2 regions of the Yersinia enterocolitica subsp. enterocolitica genome follow, and region 1 is predicted to be linked to the other one. Evidence: predicted binding sites of a transcription regulator. Region 1 holds the regulator's gene; the other holds the start of a gene.

Region 1 (13,226 bases):
CGGCGTTTATTTAGGCAACGGCAAATTTATTCAGTCACCACGCACCGGTGAAGAAATTCGTATCAGCATGCTAGACAACGACTACTGGCAAGATCATTATGTCGGCGCTCGTCGTGTTGTGACACCGAAAACTATCCGCTAAACCAAGCACCGCACCCGGTAGCCCTATCGGGTGCTTGTATACCTGTCAAACATACCTGTCAAACTTCAACCAGCCAATATCCCATCAAATAATATGGTTATGCCTGTCATTCCTGTTAAAAGTTGTTAAAATTAATGCCCACAATAAAAATACAACAATTACGATTTTAACCGCTCCTCACCACATCTTAGTGAGCTAACGTTCGGATTTGAGGAGCAAACACCCTGAGCAACCCCGAAAGGAGAGAGCTATGTCTTTTGAATTACCGGCATTACCTTATGCACAAAATGCACTGGAACCGCACATTTCTGCTGAAACGCTGGAATACCATTACGGCAAGCACCACAACACCTATGTGGTAAACCTCAATAACCTGATCAAGGATACTGAGTTTGCAGGTAAATCCTTGGAGGAGATTGTCAAAACCTCCAGTGGCGGTATTTTTAACAATGCAGCTCAAGTTTGGAACCACACCTTTTACTGGCACTGTTTATCACCTAATGGCGGCGGCGAGCCGACAGGAAAAGTCGCCGATGCCATTAATCAATCCTTTGGATCTTTTGCTGAATTTAAAGCGCAATTTACTGATGCGGCGGTAAAAAACTTTGGCGCGGGCTGGACCTGGCTGGTCAAAAAAACGGATGGCACGTTAGCTATTGTCAGCACATCAAATGCGGCGACACCGCTGACGACCGCTGATAAGCCATTGTTAACTGTGGATGTATGGGAGCACGCTTACTATATTGATTATCGTAATGCGCGACCAAAATATCTGGAGAATTTCTGGGCGCTGGTGAATTGGTCTTTCGTTGAGAAAAACTTAGCCTGATAAGACAAGAAGCAAAAGACGCCGGGTAATCATATTACCAACAGAAATAATTAAGGGCGGGTTAACCGCCCTACTTATCACTTCACACCGGCACGCGGCTTAATTAATTCATGACCGCCACGAAGCTAAAGGCAATAATCATCGCCAGTGCACCAACAGTCGTAATCAGCGACATTTTCAGATTGGTATCCATAAGAACTCCTCAGCCGGTTTATTTTAGTAGGGTAAAGGCACATAGTTAGTGCGTTAAATTATTTTCCCACAGTTAAGAAAAAAAATCTTGTGCCCATTACGCACTTTATAACATTGATTACCTCTTCCACTTTTCCTCCAGATCAGCCAAAATTCGCAGTTCATAACTGTATGCCGACTAATAACGTCTAATAAATACTCTCAGACGACCATCTGACTTAGCTCTCCAGCCTACTATCTTGTTTCTGTCTGAGCGGTGTTCGAGTCATGCAGGCAAACGATTAACATAATACTTACCTGCTGTAACAGGTGAGCTTAGGAGTCATTCTTTTTATGGCAACGATTAAAGATGTGGCCAAACACGCGGGTGTGTCTACTACCACCGTTTCGCACGTTATCAACAAAACTCGTTTCGTCGCCGAAAACACCAAGGCCGCTGTGTGGGCAGCCATTAAAGAACTGCATTATTCACCGAGTGCTGTGGCGCGCAGTTTGAAAGTTAATCACACTAAATCAATTGGCTTGTTGGCGACATCCAGCGAAGCCCCCTATTTTGCTGAAGTGATCGAAGCGGTTGAAAATAGCTGTTATAGCAAAGGCTACACTCTGATTTTATGTAACTCTCATAATAATCTGGACAAGCAAAAAGCCTATTTGGCGATGCTGGCACAAAAGCGTGTTGATGGCTTATTGGTGATGTGTTCTGAATATCCGGAACAGCTACTGGGAATGTTAGAGGATTATCGCAATATTCCAATGGTAGTGATGGATTGGGGAACCGCCCGTGGCGATTTTACCGATTCGATTATTGATAATGCATTCGAAGGCGGTTATTTAGCTGGCCGTTATCTTATTGAGCGTGGTCACCGCGATATCGGGGCTATCCCCGGCCAGCTATCGCGTAATACCGGTGGCGGTCGCCATCAGGGCTTCCTAAAAGCATTAGAGGAGGCCAACATCACCCTGCGAGAAGAATGGGTGGTTCAAGGTGATTTTGAGCCAGAATCCGGCTATAAAGCCATGCATCAAATTCTGACACAAAAGCATCGTCCGACTGCTGTATTCTGTGGTGGCGATATTATGGCAATGGGCGCGATATGCGCCGCAGATGAATTAGGTTTGCGTGTACCACAAGATATTTCGGTGATCGGGTATGACAATGTGCGTAATGCGCGCTATTTCTCGCCGGCGTTGACCACCATTCATCAGCCGAAAGAGCGATTGGGTGAAACGGCTTTTGCTATGTTGCTCGACAGAATTGTCAGCAAACGCGAAGACCCTCAAACCATTGAAGTACATCCAAAACTAGTCGAACGTCGTTCTGTTGCTGATGGCCCATTCCGCGATTATCGTCGCTAAGCACAGTTATCATCGCTAAACATTTAGTCTGCCGGTAGCGCCCTGTTACCGGCGGCTAATTCTGCCGAAGCTCATTATCCGTGCCATTAGCATCTCTTAGCCACTCATCATTTAACGTGACACTGTCACCCAAATATTCCAACATCCAGGCTAAGGCCGGGGAATGGTTATTCTGCTCCCACGTCAAGCAACACGGGCTAGCAGGTAAGGGGTCAGCGAGTGTTAAGGCTGCCAGTTTCCCTTGTGCAATCAGGGGCGATACCATATGAGCGGGCACCATGCCAATACATAACCCCTCACACAGACAGTCTATGCCCGTCGCCCAATCCGGTGCCACTAATCGCTGTTGGTTATCCAACGTCCAGGTATCTCGTTTCGGCAAATTTCGCGCAGTATCCTCTAAACAGAGGGAGGGATAAGGCCGCAACTGATCGTCGTTAAGTGGCCCGGTTAGCTGCGCTAAAGGGTGATTGATACTTACTACGCAATGCCAGGTCAGAAAACCCATGTCACGGAAGACGAACCGCCCGCCAACCGGGATGGCACGCGTCGCACCAATGGCCATATCCGCTTGCCCATCCGCCAGCGCATCCCAAACGCCGTTAAAGACTTCATAACGCACCCGCAATTCGATATCGGGAAAATGGCGATAAAAATCCAGCACTAAACGGCGGCTTCGCTGAGGTTTGACAATTTTATCGACCACGATATTTAATTGCCCGCGCCAGCCATTCGCCACTTGTTGACATTGACGACGTGTGTCATTCATTTTTTTGATAACATCACGCGATTCTTTAATAAAAACTTTGCCTGCTTCGGTCAATTCTACATCCCGATGGCGGCGCGCAAATAGCGGCACAGCCAACCACTCCTCCAATTGACGCACGGTATAACTTATCGCAGACGGTACGCGGTGCAATTCTTGCGCAGCAGCGCTGAAACTCCCGGTGCGCGCAACAGCATCCACCACATCTAATGAGTATTCTGACCACATGGTTTTGCGCTTCCTTTAAACGGAATTTTTGACATCAATTTTTTTGATAGCATGGCGCAAATATTACCGTTTCACAACAGAATATCGCGTCGTTAGAATGCCCCCGCAATTAATTTTCGATAACAAAAGTTTTACCTGCAAAAACTATAATTTAGCCAAAGTCATTGGAACCACAGGCAGGCAGCAAACGAACACATCCCGATGAGCTTATATCAATAAGTGATGCGGGTAAGTAAGAGCAGCTAACACCCCTGCGGTTTCAAGGACGAAGGATATAATGAGAAACAACAATGAAAACAACATCGAGCTTCATGTTCTACCTGGCCGGTTTGAGCATGTTGGGGTATCTGGCCACTGACATGTATTTGCCCGCCTTTGGTGCCATGCAACAAGAACTCCAAACCTCCGCCGGCTCCATCAGCGCCAGCCTTAGTATCTTTCTCGCGGGTTTCGCGATCGCCCAACTTATCTGGGGACCCGTTTCGGACAAAATAGGCCGCAAACCGGTGCTGTTAGCAGGGTTAGGGTTATTTGCTATCGGCTGCCTGGGGATTTTATGGGTTGAAACTGCGGCGCAGTTATTGGTTTTGCGCTTTATTCAGGCGGTGGGGGTCTGTTCCGCTGCGGTGAGCTGGCAAGCCTTAGTGGTCGATCGCTATCGCGACGGCAAGGCCAACCGAGTATTTGCGACCATTATGCCATTAGTGGCGTTATCCCCTGCGCTCGCGCCATTACTGGGTGCCTGGTTATTAAACCATTTCAGCTGGCGCTCAATTTTTGTCGTGCTATTGGCGATTACCCTGCTGCTACTGATTCCGACCGCCTTGCTTAAGGAACGGAAAAAAACAGCGCCGGATAACGTAGATAGAAGCAAAAACGCCATTAGTTTCTGGCAGTTACTGAAGTCTCCGGTATTCAGCGGCAACGTGATGATGTTTGCTGCATGCAGTGCCGGTTTTTTTTGCCTGGCTAACGGGTTCACCTTTTATTTTAGGTGATATGGGATATAGCCCGAATGTCATTGGTTTGAGTTATGTTCCACAAACAGTAGCCTTTCTACTGGGGGGATTTGGTTGCCGTAGTGCATTGAGTCGAATCAAGGGTAACACCCTACTGCCGTGGCTGTTGGCCGGTTATGCTATCAGTATGATTGCACTTTATCTGATAGCAACGCTGACGACGCCAACACTGGTGACCTTACTTATTCCGTTCTGCTTAATGGCGCTTGTGAATGGTGCCTGCTACCCTATTACCGTAGCAAATGCATTAATGCCCTTTCCTGCCAGTACGGGTAAAGCAGCAGCGTTGCAAAACACACTACAACTGGGCTTGTGTTTTATTGCCAGCATGATGGTGTCGGCCTATATCAGCCAACCTTTGCTGGCAACCGTCACTGTGATGCTGTCAACGGTAGCTTTAGCCGCATTGGGATATGGCATTCATTGTTATGCGTTGAGGAAAGAAAAAGTCCATACTAATAATAATGACTATAATTGCGTGGAGTCATAATTCCTTGTAAAAATAGTCACTAAGTGAAATTTTGGCCGGGAAAGATTTAGTATTGAGAAAGCTTCCCGGCAAGCCTATACTCGGTTTAACCGATTATAATATCATTTAAAAAAAGCATTATCTTAAGCACTTGCTGGACGCGTGGATTGCGTCACATTTACTCTTATGGATGAGCAGCCCTAAATTAGGGTTTCTTCTTAATCTTCCTCTGTCCGTAATGGATACCAAACACCAACTTTATTGGTATGTATCTGCGCATATAGTTTTTATCGCGGGTCATAAGTCAGAAGAAAGTGATGGAGAAGCTATGAGTTCATCCTGTATAGAAGACCAGAGTATTCAAGAAAATCCGTGGTTTCGCATTGTACAAGAAATGCTGAGCCGCGCTGATATTGAAATCAATGGCTCACGTCCCTTCGATATTAGAGTTAATAATCCAGACTTCTTTAAGCGGGTATTACAAGAAGGATCTTTGGCATTAGGTGAGAGTTATATGGATGGCTGGTGGGAATGCGATCGGCTGGATATTTTCTTCCAGCGCGTTCTCAGAGCTGGTCTGGAGCATCAACTTCCACACCATTTCAAAGATACTTTACGCATTGCTGCCGCACGTATTATCAATTTGCAATCGAAGAAACGAGCTTGGATTGTCGGCAAAGAACATTACGATCTCGGTAATGATCTGTTTAGCCTAATGCTCGACCCCAATATGCAATATTCTTGCGCCTATTGGAAAGATGCGGCCACCCTTGAACAAGCGCAGGAAAATAAATTGCAGATGATCTGTGAGAAGCTGCAATTAGCACCGGGTATGAAGCTGCTCGATATCGGTTGTGGCTGGGGTGGGCTAGCCGCTTACGCCGCGCGCCATTTCGGGGTGTCGGTTTCAGGTGTCACTATTTCAGCTGAACAGCAAAAATTGGCACAAAAACGCTGTGAAGGTTTGGATGTCACTATTTTGCTGCAAGATTATCGCGACCTGGATGAACAATTCGATCGTATTGTCTCGGTGGGAATGTTCGAACATGTTGGGCCTAAAAATTACAGCACCTATTTTGAGATAGTTAAACGTAATTTAAAACCTGACGGTTTATTTCTGCTACATACCATCGGCGCTAATCGTACTGACCTGAGTGTTGACCCGTGGATTAATAAGTATATTTTCCCCAATGGGTGTTTGCCGTCGGTACAACATATTGCCAAGGCCAGCGAGCCTTATTTCATCATGGAAGATTGGCATAATTTCGGGGCCGATTACGACCGAACATTGATGGCCTGGTATGAACGTTTCCAAGCCGCATGGCCAAAATTAGCTGAGAATTACTCGCCTCGATTTGAGCGGATGTTTAGCTATTATCTGAATGCCTGTGCCGGTGCATTCCGCGCCAGAGATATTCAATTGTGGCAGGTATTATTCAGCCCCAATGGGGTAGAAGGCGGTATTCGGGTCGCTCGTTAATATCTAACGTGATACTCTTTTAAAAAGACAGACTTAAAAAGGCAGGAGCACATCAGCCCTGCCTTTTATTATTTTATACGCGAGCGACTTTTTCAGCTGCTGCTACCGGAGCAATTTCGCGTTGCGCCAATACCCGCTCAACGGTATCCACTACAGCCTGTGTTTGGGGGTCTATTTCAATATTCACCCGATGCCCCAGTCGCTTTTTACCTAATGTGGTTCGCGCCAGTGTTTCCGGAATCAAATGAACGCAAAAACGGTTACCCACCACCTCGCCAATGGTCAGACTGATGCCATCAATACCGATAAAGCCTTTGTGTAATACATATTTCATTAAATCGTCGCTGGGCAGTCGAAACCAGATCTGACGGTTATTTTCTGAGGTATATATTTTGGCTATTTCAGCGGTACAAATAATATGACCGGACATAAGATGGCCGCCAATTTCATCACTAAATTTAGCGGCCCGCTCCAGATTAACTACATCGCCTACTTTAATATCACCCAAATTGGTAATACGCAGCGTTTCCTTCATTAAATCAAAACTGACTCGATTTCCATTAACCTCAGTCACTGTCAAACAGCAGCCATTGTGGGCCACTGAAGCACCTAATGCTAATTCAGGTAACATCTCAGTTGGCATTTCGACCACATGGGTGCGGAAGTTGGATTTCTCGTCAATGGCAACCACTGGCGCGGTGCCTTGAACAATACCGGTAAACATACGCCATGCCTCTTATCTGTAAAAAAATCTGTAGAAAAAAAGTTTCACTGCCCTGATTTTGCCTCAGAAGATCAGGAAAACCAAACCACTTAGACTAAAAATCTGTATTCGCGTTATTTCATTGAAACTGAATGACAAGGATTGCTTAAGCACTGCGAGGAGGTACAATCTTTTATACTCTTCGTGTTCCGAGAGTATTATGTTTTCCCGCTATTTTATTTATCGGTTACAAAACGATAAATTATCGCTACTGAAATTATAACTAGGTTATACCCATGCATCGTGAAGAACGATGGGTAGATAAAGGTGCATACGTGCAGAAGTATATCGTCGAAGCGCGTAGCTTGTTGGCTCTCGCTATTCCTGTTGTTATCGCGCAATTGTCCCAAACCGCCATGGGGGTGGTTGACACTATAATGGCCGGTTCTGTCAGTGCAACCGATATGGCTGCGGTGGCGGTGGGGACCTCAATCTGGTTACCGGCTATCTTATTTGGTCACGGATTATTGTTGGCGTTAACGCCGACAGTTGCTCAACTTAATGGCTCCGGGCGGCGCAACCAAATTGCTCATCAGGTCAGACAGGGCTTTTGGCTGGCATTCTGTGTCTCGGTATTAATTATGGTGGTCATCTATAATAGCGACCACATCATTATGCGCATGCATAATATTGATCCGGTACTGGCAGATAAAGCCGTTGGTTTCCTGCATGCCATTATGTGGGGCGCGCCGGGCTATCTCTTCTTTCAGGTGCTACGCAATCAGTGTGAAGGGCTATCCAAAACCAAACCTGGGATGGTGATTGGATTTATTGGTTTACTGGTTAACATTCCCATTAACTATATTTTCATCTACGGTAAATTTGGTGCTCCGGCATTAGGCGGTGTCGGTTGCGGGGTGGCAACCGGAACGGTTTATTGGGTGATGTTCTTAATGATGCGTTGGTATGTGACGCGCGCGCGCTCACAGCAAGATATCAAACTGGAAAAAGGATTTGCTGCACCGGACTGGCAAGTCATGAAACGCCTCGGGGGTCTTGGGCTGCCGGTTGCGCTGGCGCTGTTTTTTGAAGTAACGTTGTTCGCGGTTGTCGCATTACTGGTTTCTCCGCTGGGCATTGTCGCGGTGGCTGGGCACCAGATTGCCCTCAACTTTAGTTCATTGATGTTTATGTTACCGATGTCATTGAGTGTCGCCGCGACCATTCGTGTCGGTTTTCGTCTTGGTCAGGGTTCGGTTGACGATGCCAGAGTTGCTGCTTATACCAGTATTGCTGTGGGTCTAATGTTGGCGTGTGTCACCGCGATATTTACTGTGGTATTTCGCGAACATATCGCGCTGCTTTATAACAAGACACCTGAAGTGGTGGTAATGGCCTCACACTTAATGTTATTGGCAGCACTTTACCAATTGTCTGATGCAATTCAGGTGATCGGCAGCGGCGTATTACGCGGTTATAAAGATACCCGCTCTATCTTCTTTATTACCTTCACCGCCTACTGGTTGTTGGGGCTACCGAGTGGTTATTTACTCGGTTTGACCAATTATATTGTGCCCGCGATGGGGCCAAGTGGTTTCTGGATCGGGTTCGTTATCGGCCTGACCTCGGCAGCTATACTGATGGCGCTACGCATCCGCTGGTTACAAAAGCAGCCATCTGCTTTTATTTTGCAAAAAGCGGCACACTAAGCGCTTGTCATTATGGGCATTAATTGCTGACGCTCATCTCAGTGATTAATGCCCCGCCAAATAAGAAAAGCTGGAGAAAAAAACAGCGCAATGAGTAAAAGCGCAGCAATTACGTGAGTTTGCGATGAATATTATGTTTTTCTCCTTGCCAGAGGACGGGCGGCTCGTTAATATTCGTCCCCGCTGTCAGCATTGATGGCGAATAATAAGAGTGAAGATAGAGATAATTATATCCAAGTAATTGGAGTTGTAGCCAGGCAGCAAACGAGCGAGTCCCGTTGAACTGACACAAGTCAGTGATTCTGGTGAGTTAGAGCAGCTAACAACGCTACGGCTTCAAGATAAGAAGGATAGAATGTGCGTCCGTAGCTCAGTTGGTTAGAGCACCACCTTGACATGGTGGGGGTCGATGGTTCGAGTCCATTCGGACGCACCAATCTTATTATTAGAATGCCAAGTTATTAGAATGCCAAGAGTATCATGTGCGTCCGTAGCTCAGTTGGTTAGAGCACCACCTTGACATGGTGGGGGTCGATGGTTCGAGTCCATTCGGACGCACCACTCTCGCATTATCCTGAAATGGTAAATTGCTAGTTTTTCAATGCGTTCTTAGCTCAGTTGGTTAGAGCACCACCTTGACATGGTGGGGGTCGATGGTTCGAGTCCATTAGAACGCACCACTCTCTTATTTCCGATTATCTCCCTGCGCTAATCAATCTGACTTAATCCCCTGCAATCTGTTGATGTTGTTCTCAACAATTATTCCAGCTTCATTTTGTTAAAATTGTTAAAAACCTTTTTTGTTGCGCAACAAACTAAGCGTTATTCGCAAGGTTTGCGCGACTAATGACCCATTTTTATAAAAATCGGCAATGAGTTTCTGTTTTCTATTTCATTTCCCGCGACTTACCGCTTATAATACGAACCGTCGTTTCAGTTGAATGGTTTCAGCATCTTGATCTGCCGATACGCTAAAAAAATACAACTCACATTTACGCCATCGTATATCGATCATGCGTTTAGCCTCGTGCTAAAGTTTTCCACTCAACTTCCGCAACTGTCATCTATTCTTAGTAATGTTTTGCTTCTTGGTCACGTTTCGCTACACCAGACACTAATCAAATTCCACTCCGTTGCTGTATTTAACGGAATATTCGCTTTTAATCCATCACAACTTGTAGAAAAAATCCGTCATGAAAAAGACTAAAATTGTTTGTACTATCGGTCCAAAAACCGAATCCGAAGAAATGCTGACGAACCTGCTGAAAGCTGGTATGAACGTCATGCGTTTAAATTTCTCCCACGGTGACTATGAAGAACATGGTCAACGTATCAAGAATATCCGTGCTGTCATGGCAAAAACTGGCTTGAAAGCCGGTATCTTGTTGGACACCAAAGGCCCAGAAATTCGCACCATGAAACTGGAAGGCGGCAAAGATGCTGCTCTGGTTGCAGGTCAGACTTTCACTTTCACCACTGATCAAAGCGTTATTGGTAACAACAACATCGTTGCTGTGACCTACCCTGGCTTTGCTGCTGATCTGAAAATTGGCAACACTGTGCTGGTTGACGATGGTTTGATCGGCATGGAAGTCACCGAAGTCACTGAAAGCACTGTGGTATGTAAGGTGCTGAACAATGGTGATTTAGGTGAAAACAAAGGCGTTAACTTGCCAGGTGTTTCTATCCAACTGCCAGCACTAGCTGAAAAAGATAAAGCTGACCTGATCTTTGGTTGTGAGCAAGGCGTGGACTTCGTTGCGGCATCCTTTATCCGTAAACGTTCAGACGTGCTGGAAATCCGCGAACACCTGAAAGCCCACGGTGGTGAGCACATTCAGATCATCTCCAAAATTGAAAACCAGGAAGGTCTGAATAACTTCGACGAAATCCTGGAAGCCTCCGACGGTATCATGGTTGCTCGTGGTGACCTAGGTGTTGAGATCCCGGTTGAAGAAGTTATCTTCGCGCAGAAGATGATGATTGAGAAATGTAACCGCGCTCGCAAAGTTGTTATCACTGCAACGCAGATGCTCGATTCCATGATCAAAAACCCACGCCCTACCCGTGCAGAAGCTGGCGACGTGGCTAACGCCATTCTGGACGGTACAGACGCCGTGATGCTGTCTGGTGAAAGTGCTAAGGGTAAGTACCCATTAGAGTCTGTCACCATCATGGCGACCATCTGTGAGCGTACAGACCGTATTATGCCTAGCCGCATTGATACGCTGAATGATAATCGTAAAATGCGTATCACTGAAGCGGTTTGCCGTGGTGCAGTAGAAACCGCAGAAAAACTGGAAGCAAAATTGATCGTGGTAGCAACGGGTGGCGGTAAATCTGCCAAGTCAGTACGCAAATACTTCCCAACAGCGACCATTTTAGCACTGACTACCAATGAAGTGACCGCGCGTCAGTTAATCCTGACCAAAGGCGTGATAACTCAACTGGTCAACGAGATTGCTTCAACAGATGACTTCTACCGCATCGGTAAAGAAGCAGCTCTGGCGAGCGGCCTGGCACAAAAAGGCGACGTTGTCGTGATGGTTTCTGGTGCGTTAGTGCCAAGTGGCACCACCAATACCTCTTCCGTGCACGTTTTATAATCTTAACGCACGACTAAACGCTAATTAAAAACGCCGCTTTCAATAGCGGCGTTTTTCTTTTTGAGCACCGCTAAATAAACTTTCCGAAAAAACCATTTTATCTTAGGCACCCCAAACCCTTTTTCCCGGATAGGACTTATCCGAAAGAATCCGGCTGTTTTACCTCGTTTTTTTAACTTTTTTTTAAAACAAGATGCTTCTTTGAGCGAACGATCAAAATAAACCCCTCTAATACTAAAAATTTATTCTCTTTCGAAAAAACTTTGTGTAATACTTGTAACGCTACATGGAGATTAACTTAATCTAGAGGGTGTTAATAATGAATCGTACTAAACTTGTACTGGGCGCGGTAATTCTGGCTTCTACTATGCTGGCTGGTTGTTCAAGCAATGCTAAAATCGATCAACTGTCTTCTGACGTTCAGACTCTGAACGCTAAAGTTGACCAACTGAGCAACGACGTGAACGCAATCCGTTCTGACGTTCAAGCAGCTAAAGACGATGCAGCACGTGCTAACCAACGTCTTGACAACCAAGCTCACGCTTACAAGAAGTAATATTACTTCCTGAATGAAAAATGGCGCACATTGTGCGCCATTTTTTTGCCTCGCAGAAACTCGTCTCTGACGGTAACTCTCCCTGTTATCCCCTTCCCTAACCACCTACTTCATCAGCAACTTATTCATTCACCATGCCGATACGCAAAAAATTAGCCACGGCAAAATGATAACTGCCGTGGCTAAGATACGTTAAGTCTTAGATGTGTTAAGACCTGGATGTGTTAAGGCTTAGTTCGCTGCTGAGTAAACCGGGCCAGGCTGAACCAACTTAGGAATTTCTTGTTCAGTGGGTTGCTGACCTTCGCTCTGCGGTTGTGCCTGTTGCTCGCTCTGAGGGGCTACAGCAGCCGGAGCTTGTACAGGGGCAGTCTCACCTACAGTAACGATAACTGGCATGCCAGCACGGCGTACAATCGCTTCCTGAACCACTTGTGCATCAGTCTGGCTGTCATTGATAAATTTCTGCAGGCTGCTACTGATAGCAATTGGCATGGTTTGCGGATCATCACTGTCTACACGAGACAACGGCTGATGGACTTCCACATAACGCTTACCATCTGGTTCAACGGAATATTTAACCGGTTCGTTGATGATCTGTACGCGGGTGCCTTTCGGTACCGCTTTGAACAGCGCTTCAATATCATCTGGACGTAAACGAATGCAGCCGGAGCTGACACGCATACCAATACCGAAGTTAGCGTTGGTTCCGTGGATCAGGTATTCACCACCACCGGCAGCCAAACGCATGGCAAATAGACCCATTGGGTTTTCTGGGCCCGCTGGAACGACTGCTGGCAAAGTCACACCTTCAGCTGCGTAGTGCTTACGGATGTTGGCCGTTGGTGTCCAGGTTGGGTTCGGGATCTTCTGACTAACAGAAGTTGTCATCGTTGGAGTATTACGCCCCAACTGGCCGATACCGATTGGGTATACAATGACTTTGTTCTGGCCTTTAGGGTAATAATAAAGACGCAGTTCGGCCAGGTTGATGACGATACCTTCACGTGGGGTATCAGGCAGCAACATCTGAGTCGGGATAGTTAACACTGAACCGGGTAACGGCAAATATGGGTCAGCGTCTGGGTTTGCTTCCAGCATTCCCAACAAACCGATTTTATAATCGGCAGCAATAGCCTCCAGTGGACGACCATCATTTGGAACAGTA
Region 2 (5,991 bases), 3.1 Mb from region 1:
AACGATTTCCATTGCGCGGCCGCCCAACACATAAGATGGGCGAACCACCAGCGGATAACCCAAACCTGCTGCTTTTTCAACTGCTTGCTCGATAGTCGCTACCGTAGCGTTAGCTGGTTGTTTCAAGCCCAGACGGTTTACTGCCTGCTGGAAACGCTCGCGGTCTTCGGCGCGGTCAATCGCATCAGGGCTGGTACCGATAATCGGCACACCGGCAGCTTCCAATTCACGCGCTAATTTCAATGGCGTTTGACCGCCGTATTGCACGATAACACCTTGCGGTTTCTCGATGCGGACGATTTCCAGCACGTCTTCTAATGTCACCGATTCAAAATAGAGGCGGTCAGAGGTGTCGTAGTCTGTAGAAACCGTTTCAGGGTTACAGTTCACCATGATGGTTTCATAACCGTCTTCACGCAGTGCCAATGACGCGTGTACACAGCAATAGTCGAATTCAATCCCTTGACCGATACGGTTCGGGCCACCACCCAGCACCATAATTTTCGGGCGTTCGCTGGTTGGATTGGATTCGCACTCTTCCTCGTAAGTCGAGTACATGTAGGCGGTGTCGGTTGAGAACTCTGCCGCACAGGTATCTACACGTTTATAAACCGGGTGCAAACCATACTTGTAACGCAACTTGCGCACTTCGCTTTCAGCCGCACCAACCAACTTCGCCAGGCGGGCATCGGCAAAACCTTTGCGTTTCAAGTGACGCATGAACTCTGCGGTCAAGCCATTGATACCGAGTTCTGCTACGTTCTCTTCCAGACGTACCAGCTCTTCAATCTGAACCAGGAACCAGCGGTCGACGTTGGTCAGGTTAAAGACACCATCAACAGACATACCGGCGCGGAATGCATCGGCGATATACCAAATTCGGTCAGAACCTGCTTCTTTCAATTCACGGCGAATTTTAGTCAGGGCTTCTGGATCATCAAGGCTGACTTTAGGGTCAAAACCGGTCGCACCCACTTCCAAACCGCGCAGTGCTTTTTGCAATGATTCCTGCTGAGTACGACCAATGGCCATCACTTCACCCACAGATTTCATCTGGGTTGTCAGGCGGTCATTGCTACCGGCGAATTTTTCGAAGTTAAAGCGAGGAATTTTAGTGACAACATAGTCGATAGATGGCTCGAAGGAAGCCGGAGTGCGGCCACCAGTGATGTCATTCATCAATTCATCAAGCGTGTAACCCACTGCCAGCTTGGCCGCAATTTTGGCAATCGGAAAGCCAGTGGCTTTAGATGCCAAAGCGGAAGAGCGAGATACACGTGGGTTCATTTCAATGACGATCAAACGACCATTTTTCGGATTAACCGAGAACTGCACGTTGGAGCCGCCAGTCTCCACGCCGATTTCACGCAGCACTGCCATCGAGGCATTACGCATGATTTGATATTCTTTGTCAGTCAGGGTCTGCGCCGGTGCCACAGTGATGGAGTCGCCGGTATGAATCCCCATGGCATCGAAGTTCTCAATAGAGCAGACAATGATGCAGTTGTCGTTTTTATCGCGAACAACTTCCATCTCATACTCTTTCCAACCAATCAGTGACTCGTCAATCAGCAACTCTTTGGTTGGCGATAAATCCAGGCCGCGCTCGCAGATTTCTTCAAACTCTTCGCGGTTATACGCGATACCGCCACCGGTGCCCCCCATGGTAAAGGATGGGCGGATAATGCACGGGAAACCTACATCAGCCGCAACGGCGAGGGCTTCTTCCATATTGTGCGCGATACCTGAACGAGCGGTATCCAGACCAATTTTTTTCATCGCGATATCAAAGCGACGGCGGTCTTCAGCTTTATCGATAGCATCAGCGGTTGCACCAATCATGGTGACACCGAATTCAGCCAGCACTCCTTGACGCTCCAATTCTAGTGCGCAGTTCAGTGCGGTTTGGCCGCCCATAGTTGGCAATACTGCGTCTGGGCGCTCTTTTTCAATGATTTTGCGCACCACTTCCCAGTGAATCGGCTCGATATAAGTTGCATCAGCCATTTCCGGGTCAGTCATAATTGTGGCGGGGTTAGAGTTTACCAAGATAACGCGGTAACCCTCTTCACGCAGCGCTTTACAAGCCTGGGCACCGGAGTAGTCAAACTCACAAGCCTGGCCGATAACGATTGGGCCTGCGCCCAGAATCAGGATGCTTTTTATATCTGTACGTTTTGGCATGGTTTGGCGCTCCTGATTATTTATTAGTATGGCTAGCGGCTGTCGCGCGATAAGCTTCAATCAGCTCGATAAAGTGATCAAACAGCGGAGCGGCATCGTGCGGCCCAGGGCTGGCTTCAGGGTGACCCTGGAAGCTGAAAGCTGCTTTATCGGTACGGTGAATCCCTTGCAGGGAACCATCGAATAAAGAAACGTGAGTAGTGCGTAGGTTGGACGGCAATGTGGTTTCATCAACGGCGAAACCGTGGTTCTGCGCAGTGATCATCACACAATTGGCATCCAAATCTTTCACTGGGTGGTTGCCGCCATGATGACCAAATTTCATTTTTACAGTTTTCGCACCGCTAGCCAGAGCCAGCAGTTGATGGCCTAAACAGATACCAAATACCGGAATATCAGTTTCCAGGAAGCGTTTAATCGCCGCGATAGCATAATCGCATGGCTCAGGGTCACCTGGGCCGTTGGATAAGAAAATGCCATCCGGATTTAACTTCAGGACGTCTTCAGCCGGGGTCTGCGCCGGAACAATGGTCAGGCGGCAACCACGGTCAACTAGCATGCGCAGAATATTGCGTTTTACACCGTAGTCGTACGCCACAACATGGAATGGCAGATCTTCAGGTTGTTTCGCCGCCGGTAAGTCGCCTTCCAGAGTCCAACTGCCTTGCAGCCATTGATACACTTCTTTGGTAGTCACCTCTTTGGCCAGATCCATCCCTTTCAAGCCTGGGAATGCTTTGGCTTTTTCCAGCGCCAGCGCAGCATCTGATAAGTCACCCACAATAATACAGCCGTTTTGCGCGCCCTTCTCACGCAGCAACCGTGTCAGCTTACGGGTATCAATATCTGCAATCGCTACAATATTGTGGCGCTTGAGATACTCAGATAAGCCTTCTTCATTACGGTAATTGCTGGCAATCAATGGCAGGTCGCGAATAACCAGACCTTGGGCGTGTACTGCGGAGGATTCTTCATCGGAGGCATTGGTGCCGACATTGCCGATATGAGGATAAGTAAGAGTGACGATCTGGCGGGAGTAGGAAGGATCAGTAAGGATTTCTTGATAACCGGTCATCGACGTATTGAAGACCACTTCCCCCACTGCCGTACCTTCTGCCCCGATGGCCCGACCGTGAAATTGGGTTCCGTCTTCGAGAACCAATAGCGCTGACTTAATCAAAACACCCTCCAAGGAATAAACAGTCACATTATTTGCATATTAATTCATATCTAGCGACCTAAATCAATGCAAAAACCGCCCTCAAAGCTAATTTTTGGCAAATTGGGCGCATTTTAATGATGAGTGACGCTCTTGTCTAGCCAAAGTGCCATTTTTTCTCTGTTTTTTACCGTTCTCATTAAAATGAGACGATTATAGCGGCAAAAACACATGCTAACTTAGCATAGTAAACGGTTGCGAGAGTATGTGACTGAAAAAAATCGTTCTGAAGTGATGAAAATGAGTACTAATAGATAATGAGGACACTAAAAGATAAAAAAACGAGATAAAACACAACAAAAACGACATTACGTATAAAAAAATGAATAAGACATCTGATTATATAAACAAACAAAAAAGGACAATAAAATATTGCCCTGTTATCATATGATTATGATAAAAACAACCACATCACGGGTTGTGCTTTACACCTTTAAAGTTCATTCAAACTCAGTACATCTCGCATATCAAACAAGCCATTATCATGATTAGAAAGCCATATAGCAGATTTAACGGCACCATTGGCAAAAGTCATGCGGCTAGTGGCTTTATGGGTGATTTCAACCCGTTCGCCAATGTCGGCAAACATGGCGGTGTGCTCCCCGACAATATCGCCAGCACGCACTGTCGCAAAACCAATAGTGCCTGGTTTGCGTTCTCCGGTATGGCCTTCGCGGGTATAAACTGCGCAATCTTTCAGTGACCGCCCTAAAGATTCAGCAATAGCCTCGCCCATCGCTAATGCGGTCCCTGACGGCGCATCAACTTTATAGCGGTGATGCGCTTCAATAATTTCGATATCAGTGTAATCGCCCATCACTTTGGCGGCTTTTTCAAGCAACTTAAGTACCACATTGACCCCAACACTGAAGTTTGCGGCGAACACAATACCAATCTCTGCTGATGCGGCGCTGATGGCGGCTTTACCGGCATCATCAAAACCGGTGGTTCCAATCACCATTGCCTTATGATGTGCGCGGCAAATAGCTAAATGTTCCAGAGTGCCCTCTGGTCGAGTAAAGTCGATCAACACATCAAAATGATCAGTTACTTTAGATAAATCATCACTTACGGCGATATTTAGCAAACCTGTTCCGGCCAGTTCACCCGCATCACTTCCCACCAGAGTGGACCCCGCGCGCTCTACTGCGGCACCCAGCACCACACCTTTAGTCTGCGTGATTGCCTGAATAAGCTGCCGACCCATACGGCCGCCTGCACCGACAACGGCGATGCGAATTGTTGAATTAGTCATGAGTTCTCCCAATATTGTGTCATCTACCCTGACAAGGGTTCAGATTAGCCGCCCGTCATCGACTCTGCCAGCCTATTTAATCTGTATTAGAAAAAAATGATATACGGCTGCTTTTATCAGTGAAACCACTTAATTCCTTGCATAACATTTGCTAACCCTCTCGCCGTGAGCATGTATGGGCAGCTCAATGTGCAATCCAAACGGAGTCAGTACAATAACGGTTCATCTGGCATAATACGGTTATTTCGCATATTCATGCAGCTATGGCGAAATACATCCATAAAAAAGCAGCCACTCAGGGCTGCTTGATAACGTTATGAATACATGCCAGAGATCAGTCGATCTGCTTAACCTCAACACGTAACTCTTTTGGGACTTCGAATACAATACTTTCTTCGCGGCCACGAAGCTCAACCGACCCACCCGCACCAAGCGCTTGTAAACGGGCAATCACTTGCTGTACCAGAATATCGGGTGCAGAGGCTCCTGCGGTCACGCCAATGCATTTCGCATTCTGTAACCATGACTCTTGGATATCAGCTGCCGAATCAATCAGATAAGCGGGTTTACCCATGCGTTGTGCGAGTTCAGCTAACCGGTTTGAGTTAGATGAGTTTTTCGAGCCAACCACCAGCACCACGTCGGCATCATTCGCCAAATTCCGCACCGCTTCTTGGCGGTTAGTTGTGGCGTAGCAGATATCATCTTTACGTGGGCCGACAATCTTCGGGAAACGCCGGTGTAAAGCATCGATAACCGCAGAGGTATCGTCAACTGACAACGTGGTCTGAGTCATAAAGCAGAGGTTATTCTCATCTTTAACATTCAGTTTCCAAACATCATCAGGCGACTCGACCAAATACATTCCCCCTTTCGGGTTGTTGTATTGCCCCATGGTGCCTTCAACTTCCGGATGGCCAGCATGACCAATCAGGATAGCTTCTTTCCCTTTGCGGCTAGCGCGCGCAACTTCCATATGGACTTTAGTGACCAAGGGACAAGTTGCGTCAAACAGCATCGTCAATTCACGGGCACGGGCTTCGGCTCGCACCGCTTGTGACACACCATGGGCCGAGAAAATCAAAATGGAACCATCTGGCACCTCAGCGATATCCTCGATAAAAATAGCCCCGCGCTCACGCAGGCTATCAACCACATAGCGGTTATGTACCACTTCATGGCGTACATAGATTGGCGCGCCATACATCTCGATCGCGCGTTCAACAATACTGATAGCCCGATCAACTCCGGCACAAAAGCCGCGTGGATTAGCCAGCAATATCTGCATGCATTGCCTCCTGTTGGGGGTCTATCTCCAGCACTTCAATGTCAA

The links. Region 1 encodes PurR, which represses purine synthesis genes. Its sites were predicted from a motif close to CANGCAAACGTTTGCNTG; they were not measured.
Positions count from the first base shown of each region.
Region 2: a site for PurR is predicted at 3,588-3,605, ahead of carA (glutamine-hydrolyzing carbamoyl-phosphate synthase small subunit). Genes of this name have one in related genera too.

Region 1 covers NZ_LR590469.1:941,540-954,765, reverse strand. Annotated here, with positions in the region: gene FGL26_RS04445 (C40 family peptidase) at 1-142, shown strand, start outside; gene sodB (superoxide dismutase [Fe]) at 393-971, shown strand; gene cydH (cytochrome bd-I oxidase subunit CydH) at 1,075-1,164, opposite strand; gene purR (HTH-type transcriptional repressor PurR) at 1,497-2,522, shown strand; gene punR (DNA-binding transcriptional activator PunR) at 2,578-3,516, opposite strand; partial or broken gene punC (purine nucleoside transporter PunC) at 3,807-5,025, shown strand; gene cfa (cyclopropane fatty acyl phospholipid synthase) at 5,333-6,484, shown strand; gene FGL26_RS04410 (riboflavin synthase) at 6,558-7,208, opposite strand; gene FGL26_RS04400 (MATE family efflux transporter) at 7,523-8,896, shown strand; tRNA gene FGL26_RS04395 (tRNA-Val) at 9,256-9,332, shown strand; tRNA gene FGL26_RS04390 (tRNA-Val) at 9,381-9,457, shown strand; tRNA gene FGL26_RS04385 (tRNA-Val) at 9,500-9,576, shown strand; gene pykF (pyruvate kinase PykF) at 10,090-11,502, shown strand; gene FGL26_RS04375 (major outer membrane lipoprotein) at 11,822-12,058, shown strand; gene FGL26_RS04370 (L,D-transpeptidase family protein) at 12,290-13,226, opposite strand, start outside.
Region 2 covers NZ_LR590469.1:4,059,480-4,065,470, reverse strand. Annotated here, with positions in the region: gene carB (carbamoyl-phosphate synthase large subunit) at 1-2,184, opposite strand, end outside; gene carA (glutamine-hydrolyzing carbamoyl-phosphate synthase small subunit) at 2,201-3,364, opposite strand; gene dapB (4-hydroxy-tetrahydrodipicolinate reductase) at 3,837-4,658, opposite strand; gene ispH (4-hydroxy-3-methylbut-2-enyl diphosphate reductase) at 4,993-5,946, opposite strand; gene fkpB (FKBP-type peptidyl-prolyl cis-trans isomerase) at 5,927-5,991, opposite strand, start outside.